3 regions of the Rhizobium sp. TRM96647 genome follow, and region 2 is predicted to be linked to each of the others. Evidence: predicted binding sites of a transcription regulator. Region 2 holds the regulator's gene; each other region holds the start of a gene.

Region 1 (9,696 bases), on a different contig from region 2:
GCCGCAAGGGCGGAAGAGCCGGCCGCTGCCGCAGAGACCGTGACCTTCGACCCGAAAGCCGTCGATACCTTCTCGGGCGCCTTCCTGGCCGCCCGGACGGCGGACGTCGACAAGGACTACAAGACCGCGATCGAACTCTACCGGATCGCGCTGCAATTCGACCCGACCAACACCGAGGTCAAGGAGCGGCTGATGATCACGCTGCTGCTCGACGGCGAGTTCAAGGACGGCGTCAAGCTCGCCGAGGCGCTGAAGGACGATCCGGCCGTCGAGCGCATCACCACTGTCGTGCGCGGCATGGACGCCATCCGCAAGCGCGAATACCGCACGGCAGAGAAGATCCTCGTCTATAGCGGCCCGAACGACCTCGACCGCATGATGAACGGGCTGCTTCTGTCCTGGGCGAAATTCGGCGACGGCAAGGCCAAGCAGGCGCTTGCCGGCATCAGCGACCTCGACGGGCCCGACTGGTTCTCGATCTTCAAGAACTACAATGCCGGCGCCATCGCGGCCGCAGCCGGCGACAAAGACACCGCCCGCAAGCGGCTGAACGACGCCATCCTCGACCGCAACGGCGGCAGTGCCGCGCCCGACACCTTCATGCGCGCGGTGATGGCGCTGGCCCGGCTGGAGGCCCGCGAGGGCAACAAGCAGAAGGCGCTCGACGCCATCTCGGTCGGCGAGAACCTCGTTTCCAGCTATGCGCCGCTGAAGGCGCTGCGCGCCAGCATCGAGAAGGGCGAGAAGCAGGAACAGCAGGTGCGCACCGCAGCGCAAGGCGCCGCGGGCGTGCTGTTTTCCATCGGCGGCGCTTTGAACCGCGAGGGCGCGGAGGATATCGTCTCGCTCTACCTGCAGATCTCGCGCGCGCTCGATCCCGACAGCGCCGATACGCTGGTGCTGCTCGGCGGGCTTGCGGAGAGCCAGGAGAAGCCGGAACAGGCGATCGAGTTCTACCGCCAGGTGCCGGAGAATTCACCGATGCGCCGCATCTCCGAGCTGCAGCTCGGCCTGCAGCTTGCCGATCTCGGCAAGGTCGACGAGGCCAAGACCCACCTCAAGGCGCTGATCGACGAAGATCCGAAGGATATGCGCAGCTACCTCGCTTATGGCAGCGTGCTGTCGGATGCGAAGGAATACAAGGAGATGGGCGAGGTCTACGACCGCGCGGTCGAGCAGATGGGCAACGTGCCCAACCGCTCGCAATGGACGATCTACTTCCAGCGCGGCATCGCCTACGAGCGGCAGAAGAAGTGGGAGCAGGCCGAGCCGAACTTCCGCAAGGCGCTGGAGCTCAACCCGGAGCAGCCGCAGGTGCTGAACTATCTCGGCTATTCCTGGGTAGACATGAACACCAATCTCGAGGAAGGCCTCGATATGATCCGCCGCGCGGTCAGCGCCAAGCCGGACGACGGCTATATCGTCGATTCGCTCGGCTGGGCCTATTTCCGCCTCGGCCAGTATGACGACGCGGTGACCGAACTCGAGCGCGCCGCCGAGCTTCGCGCCGGCGATCCGACGATCAACGACCACCTCGGCGACGCCTACTGGCGGGTGGGACGCAAGCTGGAGGCGACCTTCCAGTGGAACCGGGCGCTGGGCCTGAAGCCGGAAGAGGCCGAGATCCCGAAGATCAAGGCGAAGATCGAAAAGGGCCTGCCGGACGAGAGCAACACGCCGCCGGCCGCGGCGCAAGCGATCGAGCAGAAGGAACCGGTCAAGGAACCCGCGCCGGGCGAGCCCGACAAGAAGTCCTGACCGCTCCATGGCTTGCGACGATGGCGCATCCGGGTTCACGCTGACGGAGCCGGCGCCGGCGAAGATCAATCTCGCGCTGCATGTCGTCGGCCAGCGCGCCGACGGCTATCACCTGCTGGACATGCTCGTGACCTTTGCCGCCTTCGGCGACCGTGTCTCGATCGCGCCCGCCGGGGCCGACCGCCTCACCCTTTCCGGCCGCTTTGCGGGGCGACTGGACGACACGCCCGGGGCCGACAATCTCGTGCTCAGGGCGCGCGACCGGCTTCGCGCGGCCCTCACCGAACGCGGCATCGCCGCTCCGCCGGTCCACCTGCACCTGGAAAAGAACCTGCCGGTCGCCTCCGGCATCGGCGGCGGCTCGGCGGATGCGGCGGCGACCCTGCGCGGGCTGCTGCGCCACTGGAACGCCGGGATCGACCGGGACCTGCTCGACGCCATCGCGCTCGATCTCGGGGCGGACGTACCGATGTGCCTCGCCTCGCGGCCGCTCGTCGCCCGCGGGATCGGCGAGGACATCGAACTGCGCGCCGACCTGCCCGCTTTTGCCATGGTGCTCGTCAATCCGCTCGTCGGCGTCCCGACGCCGGAGATCTTCCGGCGCCTGCCGGGCAAGCACAATCCGCGGCTGAAGGTACCCAAGGCCGGCACCGCCGGACCCTGCTGGCTTGCAGCCCTGCAGGCGATGCGCAATGATCTGGAGGCGCCGGCGACCGCCCTCTGCCCCGAGATCGAGACGGTCCGGCAGGCGCTTGCGGCAACCGCGCCGGTGCTCGTGCGCATGTCCGGCTCGGGGGCGACCTGCTTCGGGCTCTATCACAGCCTGGAGGCGGCCAATGAGGCGGCGCAGGCTCTGGGCGCGGCACATCCCGGCTGGTTCGTCATCGCCAGCGCGGCTTTCGAGGGAGAGGACCGCCATGGCGCGCCTTGACGAGACGAGACCATTCATTCCGCTTTCGATCGCCGTGCTCACCGTCTCCGACACCCGCACGCCTTCGGACGACCGTTCCGGCGACACGCTGGTGGAGCGACTGGAGAAGGCGGGGCACCGGCTCGCCGCCCGCGCCATCGTGCCGGACGACAGGCGGGCGATCCGCAGGCAGGTCGAAGCCTGGACCAAAGACGCGGCGATCGACGTCGTCATCACCACCGGCGGGACCGGCTTTACCGGCCGCGACGTCACCCCGGAAGCGCTGGAGCCGCTGTTCGAGAAGCGGATGGACGGGTTTTCCGAGGTATTTCACCGGATCTCCTACGACAAGATCGGCACCTCGACGATCCAGTCGCGCGCCACCGGCGGCGTGGCGAACGCCACCTTCATATTCGTCCTGCCCGGCTCGCCCGGCGCCTGCCGCGATGCCTGGGACGGTATCCTCGAGGCCCAGCTCGACTACCGGCACATGCCGTGCAATTTCGTCGAGATCATGCCGCGGCTCGACGAGCACCTGAAGCGCAAATAGGCGAAAGCGCCCGCCGCCGGCGCGGTTTCCGCTTCAGAACCACAGGTCGCGGACGCAGCGGCCGTCCCGCGGCAGATCGTCGAAGCTGTCCAGCCCGTCGAAGTGATCGATCGGCAGGTGCGCGACCGCCTCGGGGGCCGCGAGACGGACATTGACCGCCATGCGCCGGCGCCCGTCCGGATCGAGGCTCAGCCCCCGCCAGCAGAGGACGCAGGCGCAGGTCGGGCAGAAGCGGATCTCCAGCGAGGGCCTGCTCCCCATGCGGGTGAAGGCGCTGGTGGTGCCGTGGAGGCGGATGCGCCCGTCCCCGCCGTCGTCCCCATCGAAGTCATAGGCCCAGAGCGCACCGTAGCGGCGACACAGGGTGCAATTGCACGCCGTGACCGGTCCCGGATCACCCGTCATCGTCCAGTGTGCTCCCTCGCAGTGACACGTGCCAATCAGCATCCGCACCTCCCGCGGTTCGAAGCGACGCCACAACCGGCCGACATTGTCCGCTCAATTTTAGCGTTATCAAGACCCGGCCTGCTCGGCCGGGGGCAGACTCTAGTCGCGCATCGCGCGGACCGCCCAGGCGGGAACGATCTCGGCGACGAGCTTGCGGGCGGCGAGGCCGGTGGCGAGTTCGTCCAGCTTCATGCCCTTGCGCACGATCGCGCAGGCCTGCCGCTTGGACACGAGCAGGCCGCATTCGAGCGGCGGCCGGCGCTCGACGAGGCGGCGCATGAACGGCCGGCGATGGTTGCGCGATCCGGCAAAGCGCGCCGGACCCTTGTTCAGCGCAACGTGTTCGGAGACCGCATCGACCCAGCCAAAGAGCGGCCGCGCGCCGGGCTCCAGCAAAAGCAGCCAGTCGCCGCGGGCGGAGCGTACGATCTCCTCCACGCTCCACTCGGTCATGAAGCGGCAGCCGGCCGCATCCGCGACCTGGGACGAACCGTCGTCCGAGCCGTGGTCGAGCACGATCACGTCGCGCACGATGCCCTCCACGGCGCCCGCCACCAGCGCGGACAGGGTCTGCGCCAGCTCGGGTTCGTTGTCTCGGCTTTCCATGATGACCGTCAGCATGGCTGACCCTTACCGCATCGCAACACCCAGCGCCACTGGCAACAAACGCATGGATTGCACTTAGTGGTAGTAGATTGGTCGCTTTCGCACCCGGATCGTGCCGCCCTCCATTTTGTTCTTGAATTGTTCTCTTTTCCCCGTTAGGAATAAAGTCATTGAAGGGGAGACGATTCCCCTGCGGAGAACCCCGATGGCAGACCTGTCCAGTCTCAGGCAGGGCGCGCTTGCGCCCGCCAATACGGTCGACATTGCCGATGCGCTGGTGGCGCAGAGCGGCCTGAGGATCGACATCGACCGCCGTCGCGGGCGCGGCGCCGGGATGAACTTTTCCGGCCGTTTCGAGCAGCAGGTGCGCGAGCGCTTCGACGACGGCTGGCAGACGCTCGAGGACCTGCCGCCCTTCAAGACCGAAGTGCAGGTCGAAAAGCCGCGCAGCATCATCACCCGCAACGAGTCCCCCGACATTCCCTTCGACCGCTCGGTCAATCCCTATCGCGGCTGCGAGCACGGCTGCATCTACTGCTTCGCCCGGCCGACGCATGCCTTCATGGGGCTTTCGGCGGGGCTCGACTTCGAAGCGAGGCTCTTTGCCAAGCCGGACGCGCCGAAACTTCTGGAACGCGAGCTCTCGAAGCCCGGCTACAAGCCGCGGGTGATCGCCATCGGCACCAATACCGATCCCTACCAGCCGATCGAAAAGGAATGGCAGATCATGCGCCAGATCCTGGAGGTGCTGGAGACGGCCAACCATCCGGTCTCGATCGTCACCAAGTCGGCGCTGATCATGCGCGACATCGACATTCTCGCGCGCATGGCCAGCAAGGGGCTCGCCTGGGTCGGGCTGTCGGTGACGACGCTCGACCGCAAGCTGGCCCGCAGCATGGAGCCGAGGGCCGCGACCCCGTCGCGGCGGCTGGAGGCGATGCGCGCGCTTTCGGAAGCCGGCGTCCCCGTCAGCATCATGGTGGCGCCGATCATTCCGGGGCTGAACGACCACGAGATCGAGAAGATCCTCGATTCCGGCAAGGCGGCCGGCGCGCAGGAGGCGAGCTATGTGCTCCTGCGCCTGCCGCTGGAGGTCAGTCCGCTGTTCCGCGACTGGCTGCTGCGCGAGTATCCGGACCGCTACCGCCACGTCATGTCGCTGGTGCGCTCGATGCGCGGCGGCAAGGACTACGACGCCGAGTTCGGCAAGCGGATGAAGGGCGCGGGTCCCTATGCCTGGCAGATCGCGCGCCGCTTCGAGCTGGCGTCGAAGCGACTGGGACTGGTGCGGACACGGCGGAACCTTTCGGCGGACCTGTTCGTGCCGCCATCGGGCAGCGGGGTGCAACTGTCGCTGTTGTAGCACCGTGCCGCGACGGGCGCGGCGCCTCCTGACGAGGTTCGGGGCACGTTGCCCTTTCCATTCGACATTGCCCTGTCCCCCTCGCAATGTCGACGTTCCCGGGTGCCGCCTCGCCCGGGGACTTGCGGGGAATCGGTCGGCCGTGCGAAGTTCGCCGCATGAAACGCCGCGCGACGACCGATTCCCCCCTTCTCTTCGACCTTCCCGCCGGACCCGATTTCTCGATGGAGCTTTCGGCGCGCCGGGCCGGCCAATGGCCGGTGGCCGGTGCCGACGAGGCCGGGCGCGGACCGCTGGCCGGCCCCGTGGTCGCCGCCGCCGTCGTGCTCGATCCGGACAGGATCCCGGACGGGCTGCGCGATTCCAAGCAGCTGTCGGCCGTGAAGCGCGAGGCGCTGTTCGTGCAGATCCTTGCGACCTCGGTCGTCTCCGTCGCCTCCAGCAGCGCGCGCCGGATCGACAAGACCGACATCCGCAAGGCCAGCCTCGATGCCATGCGCCGGGCCGTCTGCGGCCTGACGGTCCGCCCGGGGCTGGTGCTGACCGATGGGCTCGACGTTCCTCCGGGGCTCGCCTGCGCCGGGCGTGCGGTGGTGAAGGGCGATGCGCGGGTCCTGTCGATCGCCGCCGCCTCCATCGTCGCCAAGGTCGTGCGTGACCGGATGATGGCCTGCGCCGACAACAGCTATCCCGGCTACGGCTTCGGCACCCATGCCGGCTACGGCACCGAGCGCCACCGCGACGCGATCGGCACCCTCGGCCCCTGCAACCTGCACCGCATGAGCTTCCGCCCGTTCCGCCCGGACGCCTCGGAATAAGCAGGCGCGCTGCCTGGCCTGAGGCAGATCCCAATCCGCCACATTCGTCCTTCGACGGTTCCTGAACACAGTCTTCGAGCCGTTGAGCGCCAGCCCATGCCGCGGCACCGCCGGAGGCCTACGCGACACGTCTGCCGCATCAACCTCATCGGCGAAATCCGCCATGCCACATCGACGACCGGCCACCTGCACGGGAAGCCGCAGGATCGGCGCGTGAATGCCAGATGCCACGCGCCCGATGAAGGCTCTCGAAACACAAGCCCTTGCCAGCGTCCGCAACGAAAAAAGGCCGGATCGCTCCGGCCTCATTTCATTTGCAGGCTTCGGGCGAACCTCAGTTCAGCCGTGCCTTGACCTCCGAGACGGCCTTGTCGAACAGCGACTTGCCGATCTCCGCGTCCTTCTTGGCCGCCAGCACGGTCTCTGCCGCGCCGATGGCGAGATCGACGGCGGCGGAGCGGACGGCATTGATGGCGTCGGCTTCGGCCTGCTTGATCTTCTGTTCCGACAGCGCCGTGCGGCGTGCCACGTATTCTTCCGTCTTCTGCTTGGCCTCGGCAGCCAGTGCCTCGGCCTCGCGCTGGGCGACGGCGACGATCGAGGCGGCCTCGGCCTCGGCTTCCTTGCGCTTGCGCTGGTATTCGGCGAGCAGGCTCTGGGCCTCCTCGCGCAGGCGCTTGGCCTCGGCGAGATCGTTGGAGATCTTCTCGGCCCGCTGGTCCAGCGCGCTGCCCATCATGGCCGGAACCTTGAGATAGGCGATCAGGACCAGGAACAGGACGAGGCCGACGAAGGCGTAGAAAGTTGCATCAAATGCCATGGTCGTCCGCTCCTTACTTCGCCGCGGCCTTCACCGCAGCCGAGATCTCGGCCTTGGTGGTCTTGCCGCCGATCAGTTGCTCGACAACGGCGGCGGCGGTTTCCTCGGCGATCGCGCCGACGTCGGCAAGCGCCTTTTCCTTGATCCCGGCGATGCGGGTCTCGGCGGCGGCGATCTTGCCGTTGAGGCTTTCCTCGTTCTTCAGGCGCTCGGCGTCGGCCTTGGCCTTGGCGGCTTCGCGCGCCTCGGTGGCGATGACGTTGCCCTTGGCGCGGGCGTCCGCCAGTTCCTTTTCATAGGTCGAGATCGCGTTGTCGGCCTCGGCCTTCAGGCGCGAGGCCTCGTCGAGATCCTGGGCGATGCGGTCGTGGCGCGTCTCGAGGATCGAGCCGATGCGCGGCACGATGACCTTGGACATGACCAGGTAGAAGATACCGAAGGTGATCGCCAGCCACAGGAGCTGGGAGGGGAAGGTCGAGGCGTCGAAGGGCGGGAAGACGCCGCTTCCGTGCTCTTCGCCATGCGCGACCCCCGTTTCGGTGTGCAGTTCGCCAGCCGGGGCGGCGCCATGCGCATCACCTGCCGGAGCGGCGTCGTGCGTCTCCGTCGTGGTCTCGGCCTGAGCGATCTTGAATGGGATGGACTCGGCCTTGGCCGCGGTCGCAGACATGCTCACCTCCAGGTGCACTCAAATATCAAGCGGACCACGGCTCCTGAGAGAGAGCCGTGGTCCGGTCTTCGAGCCGTATCAGACGGCGAAGAGCAGCAGCAGAGCGATGAGCAGCGAGAAGATGCCCAGAGCTTCCGTAACGGCGAAGCCGAATACGAGGCGGCCGAACTGACCGTCAGCAGCAGACGGGTTGCGCAGGGCGCCGGCGAGGTAGTTGCCGAAGATGTTGCCGAGGCCGAGGGCCGTGCCGGCCATGCCAAAGCATGCGAGACCTGCGCCGATGTACTTTGCTGCTTCCGCTTCCATGATGAACTCCTTCGAATGGGTTGTTGCGGCTTGGACTGGTGCGGAACGCACCAACGACTTTATCCTTAGTGGCTGCCCGGGTGGATCGCGTCATTGAGGTACATGCACGTCAGTACCGCAAAGACGTAGGCCTGCAGGAATGCCACGAGGAACTCGAGACCGGTCAGGGCGACCGTCATGATGAGGGGCAGGATCGCGCCGCCGATACCCAGCGCGCCGAGGGTTCCGAGCGAGGCGACGAAGCCTGCGAACACCTTGAGCGTGATGTGTCCCGCCAGCATGTTGGCGAAGAGACGGACGGAGAGCGAGATCGGACGCGACAGGAACGAGATGATCTCGATCGCGACGACGAGCGGAAGAAGGGCGCCGGGGACGCCGTGCGGCACGAACAGCTTCAAAAAGCCGAAGCCGTGCTTGTAGAAACCGTAGAGGACGACGGTGCCGATGACGAACAGCGCCAGCGCGAAGGTGACGATGATCTGGCTGGTGACCGTGAAGAAATACGGCATCATGCCGAGCAGGTTCGCCGTCAGGATGAACATGAACAGCGAGAACACCATCGGGAAGAACTTCATGCCGCCGCTGCCGGCACCCTCGCGCAGCATCGAGGCGATGAATTCGTAGGACATCTCGGAGACCGACTGCAGGCGGCTCGGAATGATGCCGCGCTGCGAGGTGGTCATGTAGAGGAAGCCCGAGGCGACCGCCGCGGAAGCGACCATGAAGAGCGACGCGTTGGTGAACGAGAAATCGATTCCGCCAATCTCGATCGGAACAATCTTGTTGACCAGAAACTGATGGGTCGGATCGTTTGCCACCGCTTGTTCTCTCTCGTTTGCCGCCCACGGGGCGGATATTCCTCTTGGGCCGGACGACGCTTACGCACCGTCCCCGTTCGCATTCGTCTTGCCGGAGGTATCCCTGCCGGCCATCCGGTCGACGGGATGGGGAGATGCCACCAAACCAGCCGACCGCATCACATTCAGCACGCCCGCGCAGAAGCCGAGCAGCAACAGCACGATCATCCCCCAGGGAGCCGTACCGGCAAACCGGTCCACAAGATAGCCCAGAAGCGCGCCGACGATGACCGCGGCCACGAACTCGCTGGAGAGCTTCATGGCGACCGCATAGCCCTTCCGGCTTTCGGCTGCCTTCTCCTCGGCGGCATCGTCCGCATGGTCCTCGGTGCGCCTCTTTGCGAGTTCGGCGTCGAGACGCTGCAGACGTTCTTCCAGACTTTCCTTGCGGCTGCCCTTCATGGCGCTTCCCTCCCGCTCCGCCCGGGCGCATGCGCCCTATTGCGGTCATAATCACGGCTAGGTTTTAAGCCAGCTTCAGGCCCGATTGAAGTCGGGCGCAACATAGTTTTAGGGGCTTGCATAGTCAAGGCGGGGGAAAGCTTTGACCAGCGCGAAATTAACCGAACAATATCAAATATTTGACATCTT
Region 2 (9,696 bases):
AGATGTCGCCGGCCTCGGCCATGCGGTTCCAGATCACCTGGCAGGCCTCATGGTGGCGCTTCTCGGTGGTGCGGATGAAGTCGTCGTTGGACGCATTCAGCAGCACCGCCATCTTCTGGAACTCGGCGGTATTGCGGTCGGCGAGCTCCTGGGCGGAGATGCCTTCCTTGCGCGCCGTCTGCTGCATCTTCTGGCCGTGCTCGTCGGTGCCCGTCAGGAAGAACACGTCGCGTCCGTCCAGCCGCTGGTAGCGGGCCACGGCGTCGGTCGCGATCAGCTCATAGGCATGGCCGATATGCGGCTTGCCGTTCGGATAGGAGATTGCCGTGGTGATGTAGAAGGGCGACGTATCTGTCATGGGCGAGGCCTGGCCTGTCTATTCCTGTGATTGTCGCAGCTATTAGCGCATGCGTCCTTGAAGGGAAACAGCAAGTTTGCACCTCTGCCCTGCCATCAGCCGTGCCGGCCGACGATGGTGCTTGCTTGACAGCCTATCGGCCCATCTCTAACCATGCCGCGCTACTGACCCGTTTCGTGAGGTTTCGATACCGACGATCAAGGTGTTCGGCTCGAAAACCCAAGGAAACGCTGTTTGGACTTCTTCAGCACGTTCAATCCCCTGTTCTCCGTTTCAGGCTTCTTCGTGGGCCTGCTTGTCGGCGTTACCGGGGTTGGCGGCGGATCGCTGATGACGCCGCTTCTGGTCCTTCTTTTCGGCGTCCACCCCGTCACCGCCGTCGGCACGGACCTCCTCTATGCGGCGGTCACCAAGGGCGCAGGCACCTTCGTCCATGGTCGCAACAGGACGATCGACTGGAAAGTCGTGGCCAGGCTTGCGGCCGGCAGCCTCCCGGCGGCAGCGGTGACGCTCTGGTTCGTGTCCGGCATCGACCGCCACGACATCGCCGCTGTCGCGACCATCACGATTGCGCTCGGCTACATGCTGATCCTGACGGCCGTGCTCCTGATCTTCCGCCGCCGCATCATCGAGAAGATCCGTCACCTGATGCGCGACCGGCGGCCGGTGCAGCCTTCTACCGTCGCGATCCTCACCGTCTGTCTCGGGCTGACGCTCGGCGTGCTGGTGACGCTGACCTCGGTCGGTGCGGGGGCGCTGGGCGTGACCGTCCTTTTGGCGCTCTATCCGGGTCTGAACGTGCGCAACATCGTCGGCTCCGACATCGTCCATGCCGTTCCCCTGACGCTCGTCGCCGGCCTCGGCTACTGGAGCATCGGCGAGGTCGACTGGGCCATGCTGGCGACGCTGCTGGTCGGCTCCATCCCGGGCATCATGATCGGCAGCCACCTCTCCCCTCGCCTGCCCGACCGCATCGTCAGCGCGATGCTGGCCGTCACCCTTGCCCTGGTCGGCACCAAGCTCGTCTTTTCCTGAGGGACGATCGGTCGGCCTCAGCCGCCCATCTGACCTGCGATCTCGTCGAGGATCTCGATGACCGTCTGCTTGCGGTCGAGATTGTAGCCTGCGGCAATCGCGATCTTTTCAGTGAGCGCCGAGGACAGCCGCGCCAGCCGATCGGCCGCCGCGATGTCGCCGCCGACGGCCGCAGCCCGGGCGCGTGTCACCACATGGTCGTTCGCCTGCCCACAGAAGAAGTCGTAGAGCGTGTCGCCGTCCTTGGCCGCCAGCACGTCGGCGAGTTTGTGCACGTCCTTGCGCGGCGCACCGCCACCCTGGGCGACGATCGCCTGGAATGCCTCCAGGATGTCGAAGCCACCGTAGTTGATGAGCTTCAGCGCCGTCGACACGCTGCCGCCGGCAGCCTGAAGAAGCCGATCCGATCGGGACGGCGGCAAGGCGACGCCGAGGCTGCCCAGCGCCTGCTCCAGGTCCGGATCCGAAAGCGGCGCAAGGGTCAGCGGCAGGCAGCGCGAACGGATGGTCGGCAGGAGCTTGCCCGGAGCATGGGTGAGCACGAGGAACATTGCGTTGCGCGGCGGTTCCTCCAGGATCTTGAGGATGGCGTTGGCGGCATTCCGGTTCAGGTCGTCGGCGGGATCGACGATGACGATCCGCCAGTTGCCGCTTCCCGAGGTCTGGGCGAAGAATTTTCCGGCGCGGCGGACCTCGTCCACAGTGATCGCAGCGCGCATCCGCCCCGTCTTCTCATCCACCGGCCGGGAGAGATGCAGGAGATTGTGCGAGGCGCCCGAGGCGATCTGCCGTCCGAGCGCCGAAAGCGGATCGGGATCGGCGATCGTTTCCGGGGCCGAAAGCGGGTCGGGATGGGTGAGGACATGGTGGGCGAAGCGGAAGGCCAGCGTCGCCTTGCCGATGCCCTCCGGCCCCTCGATCAGGATCGCATGGTGCCCCTTGCCGGAGCGATAGGACTGCGCGAGGAAGGCTTCCGCCGCCGCATGGCCGAAAAGATGCGCCTGCTCCGCCGGTGCCGTCGCGCCGTCCAGCAGGCCCGGATGCTCGGTGCTCACGTCGCATCCTCCGGATGGGCAAGGCGGCTGCGCCGGCCGAACGGCAGCAGCGGCTCGACGATCGAAAGGATCTGGCGGGCGATATCCTCGCGCGGTTGCGAAGCGTCGATGACGCGGCACCGCAGCGGCTCGCGCTCGGCAAGATCGAGAAAGGCCTCGCGACGCTTCTCGTGCGTCTCCAGTTCCTCCTTCTCGAACCGGTCCGGGGCATTGTCCACCGGCCCGGCCGAACGCTGGCGGGCCCGCTCCAGGCCGATTGCGGCCGGCAGGTCGAGGATCAGCGTGCAATCCGGCATGACGCCGTTGACGGCGACCTGCTGCAGCCGTTCGATGAACTCCGCCTCGAGGTTGCCGGTGATGCCCTGGTAGACCCGCGACGAATCGACGAAGCGATCGCAAAGCACGACCCCGCCCCGGCGCAGCGCCGGCCGGATCAGTTCCTCGACATGGTCGCTGCGGGCAGCGGCAAACAGCAACGCCTCCATGCGGGTGCCGAAATGCTCCGCGGCTCCCGACAGGATGACATGGCGGACCGCCTCGGCGCCTGCCGAGCCACCCGGCTCCCGGGTCACGAGCACCTCCTGCCCGCGCTCCTGCAGCGCCTGCGCCAGCAAGCGGATCTGGGTCGACTTCCCCGCCCCCTCACCGCCCTCGAACGTTATGAACAAACCGGCCAAACCGACCTCTTCCCACTCCGGCGCACCGGCATCGTCCGGCCCTTCGGGACCGATTCCGCCCACTACTAGCGCATATCCTTCAAAACCGAAAACGCATTCGCGGGGATGCCGGCACGGCACCGCCGCCCGCGCAACCGGCCTCAAAGCCAGAAGAACAGCAGTTCCTGGAGCGCATCGAGCGCACGGCTGGAGAGTGTTCCGACCTCGACGCTTGCCGCCGTCTGCAGCGGCACCTCTCGCAGGAAGCGGTCGCCGTTCCAGATCCGCAATACGCCGACCTGTTGGCCCGGCGCGACCGGCGCCTGCAGCGGCCAGGCATAGACCACGCGCGCCGACAGCCGCTCCTTGTTGTCGACCGGCAGCAGGACCTCGACATCGCCGGGCGTTACCAGCGGGACGGTGTGGACGCTGCCGCCATAGACGCTGGCCTCCGCAATGGTGTCGCCGGCCTTGAAGAGCGTCTTCGACCCGAACGCCGTCATGCCCCAGTCGATCATCCGCCGGGCCTCGTCGATCCGCTCCTTCTCGCTGGCAATCCCGGCCAGCGCCAGATACAACCGGCGGCCGTCGCGCTGCACCGACGCCAGAAGGCCGTAGCCGCTGTCCTCGGCAAAGCCGAGCACCAGCCCGTCGACGCCGATGTTCATGCCGACCAGCGGGTTCCGGTTGCGCTGCCGGATCTTGTTCCACTCGAATTCCGGCTCGGAATAGTAGCGGTAGTATTCCGGATAGGTGTCCCTCAGATGGCGCCCGAGTGTCACGAGATCCTGCATGCTGACCTTGTTGCCCGGGTCCGGCAGGCCGGTGGCGTTGGCAAAGTGCGATTGCGAAAGCCCCAGCGCCCTCGCCTCCTCGTTCATCCGTGCGGCAAAGGCTGCCTCCGAGCCGGCCATGCCTTCGGCCAGGATGATGCAGGCATCATTGGCGGCCTGCACGGCGACGCCGCGGATCAGGTCCTGCACCGAAACCTGCGACTTCAACGCTGCGAACATCGTCGCCGTGCGCGACGGCGCCCCGCCGGTCCGCCAGGCGTGTTCGGACACCGAATAGGTCGTCTCGAGCGCGATCTCGCCCGCCCGCAACGCCTTGAAGACGACGGCCAGCGTCATCGCCTTGGCCAGCGAAGCTGACGTGACCGGCTCGCCTTCCTTGCGCGAAAAGAGGATCGTCCCCGTCCCGGAATCGATCAGGTAGGCCTGCCTGGCCTTGGTATCGAAGGCACCGGAGAGCTGTGACTGTGACCAGGCGGTCGATGTCAGGATCAGCGAGAGGACGAGGACGGCGATCGATCGGAAGGACATGGAGACTCCGGCATTTGTCCTAAAGTCCTACACATCCATCCGTTCGGCAAGCAACCGTCCGGGCGTTTGTCTCACGGGATTTATACCAACCTGCAGTGATATTGACCGATTGCGTGGGACCGCCTGCGGTCATCCGGCGAGGAGCATACCGCAGAGCGATGCCTCAGCATCGGTCGAGGATTGCGACGCTGCCGGTGGCCGACAGACGGCCCACCCGGAGGGCCGGGCGCTTTTGGACTGCGGACGGCGTCGAAAATCCTCGCCGGACCGAGAGGTCCGACTGCGGTTTCCTCCTGGCCGCAGGCCAAAATCGCTCCGGCGCAATCGGTCAATATCAGTGCAGGTTGGTATTAGTCGCTGCCGGAGAGCAGCACGAGCGAGCCGTCCTGACGCAGGACGGCATCGAAGGCCTCGACCGATCCGCCGGCGGCCGGGGTTTCGGCATAGGCGGCCGCAAAGCTCGCCCCGTCTCCATGGCGCGGCACGAAATCCGGACGTTCGCCGGGGATCGGGCCGATCTCCGGCAACATGGCGAACCCGTCCATCGCGGAAAACGCCGCACTGGCCGGCGCCTGCTCCGCCAGCGCCGTCATGGCCGAACCCGCCTCGCCCGCGCTTGCCCGCTCGGCAAAGGTCGGGATCGCCGGCAGGCTGTCCGCCATCGGTGCCGCCGAGGCGACCATCACGCCGGTCGCAATCTGGCCGCCCGGATCGACCGCGGGAACGCGCGATCCCTTCGGCACGTAGGAAGCCATCAGATAGGGCATGTCGTGGCCGTCGAGCCGGGCCTTGCCGACATACTGGACACGAACCTTGGCGGTTCCCTTGCCCTTGACGTCCAGCATCTCCGCCGTCTTGGAGGACACGTCGATGATCCGGCCATGCGAATAGGGCCCGCGGTCGTTTACCCGCACGATGACGGAGGTGCCGTTCTCGAGATTGGTGACGCGGGCATAGCTCGGCAGCGGGAAGGTCGGATGGGCGGCGGAGAGATGGTACTTGTCGTAGATTTCGCCATTGGCCGTCTTGCGGCCGTGGAAGGCAGAGCCATACCAGGAGGCGAGCCCGACCTTGTCGTAGTCAGGATCCTCCTGCGGCTTGTACCACTTGCCGCGCACCTTGTAGGGCTTGCCGACCTGATAGCGTCCGCCCCCCTTGGGGACCGCCTGCCCTTCCTGGACGACGCGCGGGCTGGCCTTCACGCCGTATTCGGACTCGGCGAAATATTCCTTGCTCCGACCCGCCTTCTTCGCCGTCTCGCTCGTTGTGTTGCAGCTCGCCAGGCCGGCGCAGACGACCGGAATGGCGACGAGCCGGAAAGCAGTGCGCGCGCCCGCCGAGAAGAAACCGAAATTCATATGTCCCACGCCGCTCGTGTCCCTGACGCCACCGTTCGCGATCGTCTGTCCTGCGATCGCCCCCTCGATAGCGCTCCGTTCAAAACATAATATTAATCATGACCTCAAAATGGCGAAAATGCGGTTCTCCCCGCGCGGAAACGGCGCAACAGAAGAACTAAACTTCCGCATGGTTAATGAAGGGATAATTCAGGGGCGCCCTGCCACCTCTCCTTCCTTCTACTTCATGGCCGGCCGAACCATGCCGGCAAGGTCTTTACGATCCACTTCGAAGTCCCGCGGATAGACGCACCGCTGCCACCCGATATCTGGTTTTCCGGCAACGATCCGAGGATTGTTGATGGCGGAAGGGCAAGCTGCCTATGCCGTTGAATCGCCTCATTGAAGGCCGAACCCATGGGCCGACGGATTCGTCATTGTGGAACCTCGGCAACGGACAGGTGTTCCTGAAGGCCAACCGAGCGACCACGAGAAGGAGGGCGCGTCGATGAGCGCGCCCGAAACAGGAGAAAGCATATGAAAAAGACCTTTGCCATTGCAGTGATGACCACGGCAGTCGCGGCGTCCGGCCTGACGGCCGCCCGTGCCGCCGACATGGTGCCCGCACCGGAAGCGCCTGTGGTCGCCCGCTCGGAGGCGCGCGACGGCGTCCGCATCGGCTATCTCGACTGCCGGATCGGCGGCGGCGCCGGCTATGTGCTCGGCTCCGCCAAGGAAGTCGATTGCGCCTTCGTCACCACGATGGGCAGCGAACCGGTCGATCACTACCAGGGCCAGATCCGCAAGCTCGGCGTCGACCTCGGCTTCACCACGCAGGGCCGCCTCGTCTGGGCGGTGCTCGCGCCGACCGCCGGCTACCACCAGGGCTCGCTCGGCGGCGTCTACCAGGGCGCCACGGCGGAAGCGACCGTCGGCGCCGGCGTCGGCGCCAACATCCTCGTCGGCGGCACCTCCGGCTCCATCCACCTGCAGACCGTCAGCCTGACCGGCCAGATCGGCCTCAACATCGCAGCGACCGGCACGTCGATGACGCTGAACTCGGTCAACTGACACCCATGTTCCCGGGCGCCCTGCCATCCCGGCGGGGCGTCTACCTCCGCCTCGCGCCTCGCTATTCAGCCATCAGGGAAGCCCGGACGTTTGCGCCACAGACGTTCCGAGATGAAGACTGAAGAGCAAGCGGGAGACAAGGAATGAATTTTGCGGCAGATGGCGGAAGAGGTGGGATTCGAACCCACGGTACGGTTTCCCGCACGCCGGTTTTCAAGACCGGTTCCTTAAACCACTCGGACACTCTTCCAACAAGCTGCGCAACCATATCCTGCTGCATCAGCCGTCTTGTGCACCCGCGCCGGGGCACGGCGCTTTATAGCCGTTCATGGCAGGCCGTCAACGTGTTCAGTCGCATCCGGCACAGGTCAACCCGTGCCCTTGGCAGCCCACATTCATTGCCGACCTTCACGGAATTTTAGCCACTTGCGGAACACAAATGGAACAGATAGTGTTTGTTCCGTATTTGTTTCACGATTCTGGGTGACGAGCCATGCTGACCCGCAAGCAACAGGAACTGCTTCTGTTCATCCACGAGCGGATGAAGGAAACGGGGATACCGCCGTCATTCGACGAGATGAAGGATGCGCTCGACCTGGCGTCGAAATCCGGCATCCATCGGCTCATCACCGCGCTCGAGGAGCGCGGCTTCATCCGCAGGCTGCCCAATCGCGCCCGCGCGCTCGAGGTCATCAAGCTGCCGGAGGCCTATTCGCCGAGCCTCAAGGCGCGGCGCGGCTTCTCGCCATCGGTGATCGAGGGCAGCCTCGGCAAGGAAAAGCCTGCGCCGGAACGGCCGCAGGCTCCGGCGTCCGAGAGCTCGGTCGCCGTGCCGGTGATGGGCCGGATCGCTGCCGGCGTGCCGATTTCCGCCATCCAGAACAACACCCACGATATCTCCGTGCCGGCGGAAATGCTGGGCGGCGGCGAGCACTATGCGCTGGAGGTCAGGGGTGATTCGATGATCGAGGCGGGCATTCTCGACGGCGACACGGTGATCATCCGCAATGCCGGGACGGCCAACCCCGGCGACATTGTCGTGGCCCTCGTCGACGACGAGGAGGCAACGCTGAAGCGCTTCCGCCGCAAGGGCGCCTCGATCGCGCTGGAGGCTGCCAACCCGGCCTACGAGACCCGGATTTTCGGCCCCGACCGCGTCAAGATCCAGGGCAAGCTGGTCGGGCTCATTCGTCGCTATCATTGAGCTTCGGCATCGTCTTCCGGATCCTGGAAGCGGTCATCCCGGAAACTGTCTGTGCGCCAGTCGTAGAGGCGATGCCGGTTCCAGGGGCGATGAAGCTGGACGACCGCCTGCGTTGTGATGATGCCGTGCCCTGTCGCGACGGTATCGTTTGCCGGTGCCATCTCCAGGGCGCCGGTGAGGCGAAGGCTGTGTGCACTGATCAACCGGGCTCCGCTGGCGCAGCCGCCCTCGCGGCGATGGCGGGGGGCGACGACGATATCGGCACTGTCGCACGCGGCTCCCAGATGGGCCGGATCCTCCAGCCAGACCACCCGCCAGTCCGCAGCGGTGACGCCGACGCACCACGCCTGCCGGCGGCAGGCGAATCGCTTCTGCCGGGCGGCCAGGGTGAAGTCCGCGGCGAGTGCTTCCTTCGCGGCGCCGGTGTTGACATGATACGTCCCGGTTCCCTGCGAGACGGAAGATAAGACCGGACGGGGCAGCGCTGCATGCGACGGGGCCGCTTGTCCGTCACCCGCACGCCCGGCCGTGCCCCTTCGCCGTTCGGTCGTTGACCGCGCCGGGCTTCCCCGATCGCTCTCCCCGCCGCCCAGCATCAACGGCGCCATATGGTCCTCGAAGCGCAGGGCATAGCGCCACTGGTCGTAGATAAAACCGGGCGGCCGCCTGCGATTGGTGGCGGCCGTGCGACCGTCGACGAGCGCCACCAGCGCGCCGTCTTCGGAGACCAGCAACTGCGGTGCGGGCCGTGCCGGCGCAAGGGCCGCCACGGCGACGCCGGCGGCAAGGGGCAGGACGGCGAGCGCGGCGAGCCGCGTCCTGAACAGGCAGGCGAGCCCTCCGCCCGCAGCCAGAAGCGCGAAGGCAAGCGGCGAAAGGCGGCCGGTGACGATCTCGCCGCCCCATCCCGAGACCCAGTTCGCCATGACGATCATGGCTTCGATGCCTTTGCACATGATCGTCAGCGCAAGCCCTTCGAGCCCCAGCGGCATCAGCAGCATGGCGATCACCCCCATCGGCATGACGACAAAGGAGATGACCGGCATGGCCAGGAGATTGCCGGCAAGGCCGTAGGCCGGGATCCGGTGGAAATGGCCGAGGGAATAGACCAGCGTTGCCAGCCCGCCGATGACCGACGACAGGAGGAGCCCGGCCGTAAAGCCGGACGCGTGCTGCATCAGCCGCAGTCCGCCGGCGGACGGCCCCGTGCGGGAGACACCGCGGTCCCGCCATGCCGCATAGCCGGCCACCAGCCCGAGCGTCGCCGCATAGGACATCTGGAAGCCCGGTCCGGTAACGGCAGAGGGCGTGACAGCCAGCAGGACGATCGCCGACAGGGCGATGTTGCGCAGGCTGATGGCGGTGCGGTCGACCAGTACGGCCACAAGCATGACGACGATCATCAGCCAGGAGCGGACCGCCGACACGGCGCCGCCGGAAATCAGGATGTAGAGGGTCACGGTCACCAGCCCGCCGGCGGCTGCGAATTTCTTGATCGGGTATCGTTCCGCCGCCCCCGGCAGCAGCGACAGGGCCAGCCGCGCACCGACGAGAAACGTGCCGGCGGCCAGCACCATGTTCAGGCCGGAGATCGCCAGCACATGCGCGAGCCCTGCCCGGCGCAGCGCCTCGACCGTATCCGGGCTGATCCCCCGCTG
Region 3 (9,696 bases), on a different contig from region 2:
CGCCGATCTCCGACAGGGCACGATCGGTGATGCGGTCGCCCTTGGTGGAGAGAACCACGATCTCGAACATGTCTTCGGGCAGGCCGTGTGCCGCCATCAGGCGGGCACGGGTTTCGTGCGTCTGAGCCAGCGCCAGCGGGCTGCCACGGGTCCCGATCCTGAAAGGTTTTGTTTGCATCCACCGTGATCCGTTGTTACCGGAAGCTCTCGTAACCGGCTTTTGCCACCATCGCAATCAACCAGCGTGCTTCATGTCGTCCCACCTGACCATCCTCGGCATTGAAACGAGCTGCGACGAGACCGCAGCGGCCGTCGTCGCGCGGGATGAGGCCGGTCGCGGCACGATCCTCGGCGACGTGGTGCTGAGCCAGCTGGAAGAGCATAGCGCCTATGGCGGCGTCGTGCCGGAAATTGCTGCCCGGGCCCATGTCGAAGCGCTGGACGAACTGATCGGCCAGGCGCTTTCGCGCGCCGGCAAGACGCTGGACGAGGTGGATGCCATCGCGGCGACGAGCGGGCCGGGCCTGATCGGCGGGCTGATCGTCGGTCTGATGACCGGCAAGGCGATCGCGCGCGCCAAAAGCAAGCCGCTTTATGCGGTCAATCACCTGGAGGGGCATGCGCTGACGGCGCGGCTGACCGACGGGCTTTCCTTTCCCTACCTGATGCTGCTCGTCTCCGGCGGGCACACGCAACTGGTGCTGATACGCGGCGTCGGCGACTACGAGCGCTGGGGCACGACGATCGACGATGCGCTGGGGGAGGCCTTCGACAAGACGGCAAAGCTGCTCGGCCTTCCCTATCCGGGCGGGCCCGCGGTGGAGAGGGCGGCTATGACGGGTGATCCGGACCGGTTCACCTTCCCGCGGCCGCTCGTCGGCGAGAAGCGTCTCGACTTTTCCTTCTCCGGGCTGAAGACCGCCGTGCGCCAGGCGGCCCAATCGATCGAGCCGGTGAGCGAGCAGGACATCGCCGATATCTGCGCCTCGTTCCAGAAGGCGGTGTCGCGCACGTTGAAGGACCGCATCGGACGCGGGCTCGAGCGCTTCCGGCAGGCGTTCCCCGACGTCGGCGAGCCGGCTCTGGTCGTTGCTGGCGGCGTCGCCGCCAACAGGGTCCTGCGGGCGACTTTGCAGGAACTATGCGACCACAATCGGTTCCGCTTCGTCGCACCGCCGCTTGCGCTCTGCACCGACAATGCGGCGATGATCGCCTGGGCGGGGCTGGAGCGGATGGCCTGCGGCCTGTCGCCCGACGATCTTTCGGTCGCACCGCGCGCGCGGTGGCCGCTCGATGCGGAGGCCGCGGCCATGCTCGGTTCGGGCAAGCGGGGGGCCAAGGCATGACGACCGGTCCGCATGTCGTGGTGGCGGGAGCCGGCGCCTTCGGCACCGCACTCGCAACCGTCATAGCCGAGACCGGCGAGAGCCGGGTGACGTTGCTCGCGCGGCGGGCGGAGACGGTGGCGGAGATCACGTCGTCGCGCCGCAACGAGGCCGCCCTGCCGGGGATCGCCCTTTCGACGGCGCTCGAGGCGACCGTGGATCCGCATGTCTTGAAGGACGTGCCGGTCGTGCTCTTTGCCATGCCCTCGCAGGCGCAGCGGGCGGCTGCGCGCGATCTCGCATCCTATCTTGCTGACGAGGCCGCCGTTATCATTTGCGCCAAGGGCATGGAGAAGGCCAGTGGGCGACTGCTGACCGATGTGCTGGCGGAGGAGCTGCCGCGCCAGCATGTCGCCGTGCTATCCGGTCCAGGCTTCGCCGCCGACATTGCGCGCGGGCTGCCGACGGCGATGGTGATCGCGGCGGCCGGCCTGGAAACGGCTGCGTCGCTGGCGCAGGCGCTGTCCGGGCCGACCTTCCGCCTCTACCCCTCGGGCGACCGGATCGGCGTGCAGCTCGGTGGTGCGCTCAAGAACGTGCTGGCGATCGCCTGCGGCATCGTCGAGGGCGCCGGGCTCGGGGATTCCGCCCGCGCGGCGCTGATTTCGCGCGGCCTGGCGGAGATGTCGCGCTTCGTCGCCGCCCATGGTGGCGACGCGACGACGGTGACGGGGCTTTCGGGCCTCGGCGATCTCGTGCTCACCGGCACCAGCCACCAGTCGCGCAACCTGCGTTTCGGCATCGAGCTTGGCCGCCACGGCAATGCGGACGGATGGTCCGGCGATCTCGTGGAGGGTGCATTTGCCGCCGGCGTCGCCTCGCGGGTTGCGGCCGAACGAAACATAGACATGCCGATCACCGACGCGGTCGCGGCGATCATCGACGGCAAGCTGGATCTGGCGACTGCGATCGGCAGGCTGATGACGCGACCGATCACCCAGGAATTCTGAAGAAAGGACATTGTGATGTTTTTTGCTCTTCTCTGCACCGACAAGCCCGGCGCACTGCAACTGCGTCTCGACACGCGGCCGGTGCACGTCGCCCACCTGACGAAGCTGAACGAAGAGGGCAAGCTTGCCTTCGCCGGTCCCTTCCTCGATGCGGACGGCAAGCCGAACGGCAGCCTCGTCGTCGTCAGGGCCGATAGTGCCGAGGCGGCGCGCGCGCTCGGCGAAGCCGATCCCTTCTTTAAGGCCGGCGTCTTCGAAAGCGTCGAGGTGAAGCCCTGGACCTGGACCTTCAACAATCCGGAGGCATAAGGCGGATGGCCTACTGGCTTTACAAGTCGGAGCCCTTCAAGTGGTCCTGGCAGATGCAGAAGGATGCGGGCGAGAAGGGCACCGAGTGGAACGGGGTGCGAAACTACCTGGCGCGCAACAACATGCGTGCCATGCAGATCGGCGACAAGGGCTTCTTCTATCATTCCAACGAGGGGCTGGAGATCGTCGGCATCACCGAGGTTTGCGCCCTCTCGCATCCTGATTCGACGGCGGGCGACGATCCGCGCTGGGACTGCGTCGACATCCGCGCCGTCTGCGACATGCCGAATCCGGTGTCGTTGAAGGACATCAAGGCGAACCCGAAGCTGGAGAAGATGTCGCTGGTCACCTCGATGCGGCTGTCCGTCCAGCCGGTGACGGACGACGAATGGATCGAGGTCTGCCGCATGGGCGGGCTCGACAAGCCGCCGCGCTGACCGGCCCGAACCCGTGCGGACCGATCCGGAGCGCTTCATCCTCGACAATACGGCCATCCTGTCGCCGCGGCACGTGCCGGAGATCAGGTTGCGGTTGGCGTCCGAGGCGCACGACCTCTGGCTGAAGACCGAGGAGGAACTGGAGGCGATCGGCCTGCCGCCGCCGTTCTGGGCGTTTGCCTGGGCCGGCGGGCAGGGGCTTGCCCGCTACCTTCTCGATCACCCCGGCGTCGTCGGCGGCCGCAGCGTGCTCGATTTCGCCAGCGGTTCCGGCCTCGTGGCGATTGCGGCGCGCCGCGCGGGGGCCGCGCGCGTGCTGGCGGCCGACATCGATCCGTGGACGGAAACGGCCGTGCGGCTGAATGCGGGGCTGAACGGCGTCGAGCTGGACTTCGAGCGACAGGACCTGATCGGGACGGATCGTGGCTGGGACGTGGTGCTGGCCGGCGACGTCTTCTATGACAGCGATTTCGCCCGGGCCCTGCTTCCGTGGTTTCGCGACCTGGCTGCGCGCGGCGCGGCCGTTCTGGTCGGGGACCCCGGGCGCTCCTATTGCCCGAAGGAGAGGATGGAGCCGCTTGCGACCTACGAGGTGCCGGTCACGCGGGCGCTGGAAGACAGCGAGGTCAAGCGGACGACGGTGTGGCGCTTCCTGCCATGAGCCGGACGCTGCATGGCCAAGCGAAAAGAATCTTAACCATATTTCACGGTGGGGCTTTACAGCATTCCGGCGTGCGGTTGTGCCTCGGCCGCAAGACTCGGCCAGCTTGCGGCCGAGATTCAGCATATGGTGGGGTAAGCTACTGGAAAACCAACATCTTGTAGGGAACAAACCCTGAATCCGAGCGAGTCTTCGTTTCGTCTCCGATTCGTTCGCAAGGTGTTCCAGGTTCTGCCGCATCGCCCGGAAATCCGGGCAATACGGTCGCCAATTCGTCGGTTGCACTTGCCATTGCGCGCGACGATGGGCATTTGTGTTGCCGGCGCGCGGGCGATGACCGGCGCCGGACGATCGATACTCTCCGAGGCATGCCTTGAACGCTGCACCGATGATATTGAGCGGCCGCGGTGTCACCGCGGTGCTCGGCCCGACCAATACCGGCAAGACCCATTACGCAATCGAACGCATGGTGGCGCATGAGACGGGCGTGATCGGCCTGCCGCTGCGGCTTCTGGCGCGCGAGGTCTATACGCGCCTGGTCGAGAGGGTCGGCCATCACAACGTCGCGCTGATCACCGGCGAGGAGAAGATCACGCCGCACATGGCGCGCTATTCCGTCTGCACGGTGGAAGCGATGCCGCGGGAGACGCGGGCCTCCTTCGTGGCGATCGACGAGGTCCAGCTTGCCGGCGACCTGGAGCGCGGCCACATCTTCACCGACCGCATCCTGCATCTGCGCGGCCGCGACGAGACGCTGCTCCTGGGTGCGGCGACGATGAAGCCGATCCTCGAGCATCTGCTGCCGGGTATAACGGTGGTGGAGCGGCCGCGCCTGTCGCAGCTCTTCTACGCCGGTTCGAAAAAGATCACGCGCCTGCCGCAGCGCACCGCCATCGTCGCGTTCTCGGCCGACGAGGTCTATGCCATCGCCGAGCTCATCCGCCGCCAGCGGGGCGGCGCCGCGGTGGTGCTCGGCGCGCTCTCGCCGCGCACGCGCAATGCCCAGGTGGGGCTCTACCAGGAAGGTGACGTCGAATATCTCGTGGCCACAGATGCGATCGGCATGGGACTCAACCTCGACGTCGACCATGTCGCCTTCGCCCAGGACCGCAAGTTCGACGGCTACCAGTTCCGCAACCTCAATCCCGGCGAACTCGGCCAGATCGCCGGCCGCGCCGGGCGGCACATGCGCGACGGCACCTTCGGCGTGACGGGTCGGGTGGATCCGTTCGAGCCGGAACTGGTCGAGCGGATCGAGGCGCATGAGTTCGATCCCGTCCGCGTGCTGCAGTGGCGCTCCAAGCGGCTGGACTTCACCTCGATCGCCACCCTGAAGGCGAGCCTCGATGCGCCGCCGGCGATTTCCGGGCTCGCGCGCGCCCTTCCGGCCGTCGACCAGCAGGCGCTGGAACATCTGGCGCGCTATCCCGACGTCAAGGACATGGCGACGGCGCCGGAGCGGGTGGAGAAGCTGTGGGAGGCCTGCGCCCTGCCGGACTATCGCCGGATCACGCCCGCCCAGCACGCCGATCTGATCTCCACCCTCTATGCCGACCTTGTCCGGCGGGGTACGGTGAACGAGGATTTCCTGGCCGAGCAGGTGCGGCGGGCCGATCGCACCGATGGCGAGATTGACACGCTTTCGGCAAGAATCGCCCAGATAAGGACATGGACCTATGTCTCGAATCGCCCGGACTGGTTGGCCGATCCGACACACTGGCAGGAAAAGACGCGGGAAATCGAAGACCGATTGTCCGACGCGTTACATGAAAGGTTGACGAAACGCTTTGTTGATCGCAGGACATCTGTGCTCATGAAGCGCCTGAGAGAGAATGCGATGCTGGAAGCCGAAATCAGTGTGAATGGGGATGTCTTCGTCGAAGGGCATCATGTGGGGCAGTTGGCCGGATTCCGGTTCACGCTTGCTTCGGGCACGGAAGGTCCCGATGCGAAGGCGGTACAGGGTGCCGCCCAGAAGGCGCTTGCGCTCGAATTCGAGGCGCGCGCCGCCCGGCTTCATGCGGCCGGCAACAGCGATCTCGCCGTCGGGTCGGACGGGACCGTGCGCTGGCTCGGCGAACCCGTCGCGCGCCTTGCCGCAAGCGAGCACATCATGCGCCCGCGCGTCATCCTGCTCGCCGACGAGCAACTGACCGGAAACGCGCGCGACCATGTCGCGGCGCGCATCGAGCGCTTCGTCAATCATCATATTGCCACCGTGCTCAAGCCGCTCGACGATCTGTCCCGCGCAGAAGACCTGCAGGGGCTGGCCAAGGGGCTTGCGTTCCAGCTGGTCGAGGCGCTCGGCGTGCTGTTCCGCCGCGATGTCGCCGACGACGTGAAGTCGCTCGACCAGGAGGCCCGCTCGTCGATCCGCAAGCACGGTATCCGCTTCGGCGCCTACCACATCTTCATGCCGGCGCTTCTGAAGCCGGCGCCGGCCGAACTGATCACGCTGCTCTGGGCGCTCAAGAACGACGGCCTGGACAAGCCCGGCTATGGCGAGTTGATCCCGGCACTGGCGGCGGGGCGCACCTCGATCGTCACCGATCCGGCCTTCGAACGCATGTTCTACAAGCTCGCGGGCTTCCGCTTCCTCGGCAAGCGCGCGGTGCGCATCGATATCCTGGAGCGCCTGGCGGACCTGATCCGTCCGCTGCTGCAGTGGAAGCCGGGCTCCGCGCCGCGTCCGGACGGCGCCTATGACGGCCGCCGCTTCACCGCCACGACGTCGATGCTCTCCATCCTGGGCGCCACGCCGGACGACATGGAAGAGATCCTCAAGGGTCTCGGCTACCGCGCCGACAGTGTGAAGGCCGAGGATGCCGCAGCCTTCCTGGCTGCCGAGGACGCCAAGCTGGCGCCGACGGCAGAGAGCGATGCCCCGGCCGCTACCGATGCGCCCGGTGACGACGCCTCCGCGGCGACGGGCGAAGCCGAGGCGGAAGGCGAAGCCGAAACGACCGTGGCCGAAGCATCGGCCGCAGCTGAGACCCCGGCCGTAACCGAAGCAACGGTTGCCAGTGAAGCTACGGTTGAAGCGCCTGCCGCCGAAGCCGAAAGTGCGGAGCCGGAGGCGGCTGCCACCGAGCCGGCCGCTGCCGAGGCGAGCGCCGAACCGGCCGCCGATGCCGCCGCATCCGAAGGCGAGGCCCCGGCGGAAGTCCGCCCGGTCCTGCTCTGGCGTCCGGGTGGCCGCAACGACCGCAGCGACAATGCCCGTCAGGGCCAGCGCGGGCATGGCGAGCGTGGCCAGGGTGAACGTCGCGGCGACCGGGGGCAACGAGCGGGTGGACGCAATGAGGGCGACAGGCGCGACGGCGACCGTCGCGACGCCCAGCGGCAGGGCGGGCGTCCCGAATTCGGGAAGGGCCGCGACGGAAAGCCGCAGGGTGGCCGACCGGACCGGAACGAGCGCAACGACCGCCCGCAGCGCGACGATCGTGGCGGCAAGCCCGCCAAGTTCGAGGCGCGTCCGCCGCGCAAGGAGAAGCCGATCGATCCGGATTCGCCCTTTGCCAAGCTCGCTGCCCTGAAGGAGCAGATGAAGAAGTAGGACATGACGGACGACGCAGACCAGCCATCGAGCGAGCGCGAGCCGGGTCAGGGACGCCAGCGCATCGACAAGTGGCTGTTCTTCGCCCGTCTTCGCAAGTCCCGCACGCTCGCGGCCAAGTCCGTCGAACACGGCGATGTCAGGGTCAACGGGCAGCCCGTCCGGCAGCCGTCGTTCAATGTAAAGCCCGGGGACACGGTCGTCGTGTCCCTCGACCGGCAGGATCGCGTCGTGAAGGTGCTCCTTCCGGGCACACGGCGCGGCCCCTACGAGGAAGCGCGCCTGCTCTACGAGGACCTGACGCCGGCTGCTCCGGCGCGTGATCGGGGCAGCCTGTTCGAGCAGGTGACGCGCGAGCGCGGCACTGGTCGCCCGACCAAGCGGGAGCGGCGGGAAACGGATGCCCTGCGTGGCCGTTTCGATCCTCCTGACGAATAGAAAACTGTCCCGCTCAGCCTTGATTTCGCGCATGGTTTATCCTTGCAAACGGGGATCAAAGTCGCTACGTCGAACCCATGGGCGGGAGCGGGATCAGCGCCGTTTGCGCGGTGCATTCCTCCGCCTGCGCCGGTCTTTCCGGCGGAAGTGACGGCCGACCGTCCTTCGGACAGGAATTTCGCTGGAGTAACTCATGACGTACGTCGTGACCGACAATTGCATTCGCTGCAAATATACGGACTGTGTCGAGGTCTGCCCGGTTGACTGCTTCTACGAGGGCGAGAACTTCCTGGTGATCCATCCCGACGAATGCATCGATTGCGGTGTCTGCGAGCCGGAATGTCCTGCCGAGGCGATCAAGCCGGATACAGAGCCGGGGCTCGACAAGTGGTTGAAGATCAACGCCGAATTTGCGCAGGTCTGGCCGAATATCACGGTGAAGAAAGACGCGATGCCGGAGGCGAAGGCCTATGACGGCGAGGAAGGAAAGTACGAGAAGTACTTCTCCGCCGAGCCCGGCCAGGGCGACTGACGCCGCCATCGTCGGGTCGCTCGAATTGGGGAAAACCGGTCAGGTCTGTCCGAAAGGGGATAGGGCAGGCTTGATGACCCATGCGAAGCAAATTATTGATTTCGGCACTTTTTTGTGGTAGGGTCGCAACACTGATCCACGTTGAGGCACTTGGTGTGCCCGAACACCACCACGAAAGCAAACGATCCCAAAGGTGCCGCTCACCCCTATAGGCAACGTCATCGTTGTCGTTCCGTGATGTGCCATCGCATTCGTTTGTGCCTTGTTGGACGGACCAGGAATGGTGCCACCCAGACGGTGTCTCCGTCTTTCCCGGGCCTTCTTGACCCGGCCCCGGCTCGCGCCGGGAGCGTTACAGGGAGTATTGGAATAGAATGACGACCCAGCAGAAGAAGTCTTCCACGCGTCACGGTTTCAAGACCGGCGAATCGATCGTCTACCCGGCCCACGGTGTCGGCCAGATCGTCGCCATCGAGGAACAGGAAGTCGCCGGCATGAAGCTCGAGCTTTTTGTCATCGATTTCGAGAAGGACAAGATGCGCCTGAAGGTTCCGGTCGCAAAGGCTGTTTCCATCGGCATGCGCAAGCTTTCCGAAACCGATTTCGTCGATCGCGCGTTGAAGGTCGTTCAGGGCAAGGCCCGCGTCAAGCGCACCATGTGGTCGCGCCGCGCGCAGGAGTATGATGCCAAGATCAATTCCGGTGACCTGATCTCGATCGCAGAGGTGGTTCGCGATCTTTATCGCGCCGAAAACCAGCCGGAGCAGTCCTATTCCGAGCGCCAGCTCTATGAAGCAGCGCTCGACCGCATGGCCCGCGAGATCGCCGCCGTCAACAAGATGTCCGAAACCGAAGCCGTCCGCCTTGTCGAGACCAACCTGAACAAGGGTCCCAAGCGCGGCAAGGCCATCGAAGAGGACGACGCCCAGGATGAGGCAGCCTGAGACGAGGCAGCCTGTAGAGGTATCCGCCTTTTCGGAACATTCAACCCGGCTGGTCTCCAGCCGGGTTTTTTGTTGGAACTTTTCTCGCGCACGCACGTTGAGGCGAATGACAATCCATGCTGGCGCGTTTGCTCTGTGTTGTTTTGTCCGAAACACGCCATCCGCGCAGGCGGAATAGTCCGGGCCGCAAAGCCTAACGATATGAAGATTGCCACTCGCTCGTGGGTCTCGAGCAGTATAGCATGTCCTCGTGCGGCCGACCGAGGGTCCGTTTGACCCGGGTCAGGTCTGCCGCCGCGAAGATCTCGCAGACGCATGCATTGTCAGGTGAATACCCTGGTCACGTTGACCGGGGATCCTTTCAATCCCGGCTCAGGGGAGACGCCAATGGCTACCACCGCCGCAGACCGTCGCATGATCAAGATCGCAATGTCGGCTCCCTATCTCGAGCGTGAAGAGGAACAGGCGCTCGCCTTCGCGTGGC

The links. The regulator LexA, encoded in region 2, represses DNA repair genes until DNA is damaged. The targets are predictions, from matches to a motif close to TGTTCNNNNTGTGTTCNG.
Region 1: the regulator LexA is predicted to act here: its motif matches at 4,400-4,417, upstream of OCK02_RS04375 (PA0069 family radical SAM protein).
Region 3: the regulator LexA is predicted to act here: its motif matches at 3,952-3,969, upstream of OCK02_RS00920 (helicase-related protein).

The regions. Positions count from the first base shown of each region.
Region 1 is NZ_JAOXHF010000002.1:297,396-307,091, reverse strand. It holds gene OCK02_RS04400 (tetratricopeptide repeat protein) at 1-1,758, shown strand, start outside; gene OCK02_RS04395 (4-(cytidine 5'-diphospho)-2-C-methyl-D-erythritol kinase) at 1,766-2,689, shown strand; gene moaB (molybdenum cofactor biosynthesis protein B) at 2,676-3,218, shown strand; gene OCK02_RS04385 (GFA family protein) at 3,252-3,665, opposite strand; gene OCK02_RS04380 (glycosyl transferase) at 3,765-4,286, opposite strand; gene OCK02_RS04375 (PA0069 family radical SAM protein) at 4,477-5,634, shown strand; gene OCK02_RS04370 (ribonuclease HII) at 5,793-6,452, shown strand; gene OCK02_RS04365 (F0F1 ATP synthase subunit B) at 6,787-7,272, opposite strand; gene OCK02_RS04360 (F0F1 ATP synthase subunit B) at 7,286-7,942, opposite strand; gene OCK02_RS04355 (F0F1 ATP synthase subunit C) at 8,021-8,248, opposite strand; gene OCK02_RS04350 (F0F1 ATP synthase subunit A) at 8,314-9,066, opposite strand; gene OCK02_RS04345 (AtpZ/AtpI family protein) at 9,127-9,507, opposite strand.
Region 2 is NZ_JAOXHF010000007.1:299,912-309,607, reverse strand. It holds gene metG (methionine--tRNA ligase) at 1-358, opposite strand, end outside; gene OCK02_RS15630 (sulfite exporter TauE/SafE family protein) at 593-1,393, shown strand; gene OCK02_RS15625 (DNA polymerase III subunit delta') at 1,411-2,448, opposite strand; gene tmk (dTMP kinase) at 2,445-3,125, opposite strand; gene OCK02_RS15615 (D-alanyl-D-alanine carboxypeptidase family protein) at 3,266-4,426, opposite strand; gene OCK02_RS15610 (septal ring lytic transglycosylase RlpA family protein) at 4,777-5,784, opposite strand; gene OCK02_RS15605 (DUF992 domain-containing protein) at 6,301-6,834, shown strand; tRNA gene OCK02_RS15600 (tRNA-Ser) at 6,995-7,084, opposite strand; gene lexA (transcriptional repressor LexA) at 7,328-8,038, shown strand; gene OCK02_RS15590 (ComEC/Rec2 family competence protein) at 8,032-9,696, opposite strand, start outside.
Region 3 is NZ_JAOXHF010000001.1:193,470-203,165, reverse strand. It holds gene hemC (hydroxymethylbilane synthase) at 1-178, opposite strand, end outside; gene tsaD (tRNA (adenosine(37)-N6)-threonylcarbamoyltransferase complex transferase subunit TsaD) at 252-1,346, shown strand; gene OCK02_RS00940 (NAD(P)H-dependent glycerol-3-phosphate dehydrogenase) at 1,343-2,335, shown strand; gene OCK02_RS00935 (YciI-like protein) at 2,351-2,644, shown strand; gene OCK02_RS00930 (EVE domain-containing protein) at 2,650-3,081, shown strand; gene OCK02_RS00925 (class I SAM-dependent methyltransferase) at 3,095-3,742, shown strand; gene OCK02_RS00920 (helicase-related protein) at 4,131-7,298, shown strand; gene OCK02_RS00915 (RNA-binding S4 domain-containing protein) at 7,302-7,736, shown strand; gene fdxA (ferredoxin FdxA) at 7,930-8,268, shown strand; gene OCK02_RS00905 (CarD family transcriptional regulator) at 8,643-9,212, shown strand; gene OCK02_RS00900 (RNA polymerase factor sigma-32) at 9,600-9,696, shown strand, end outside.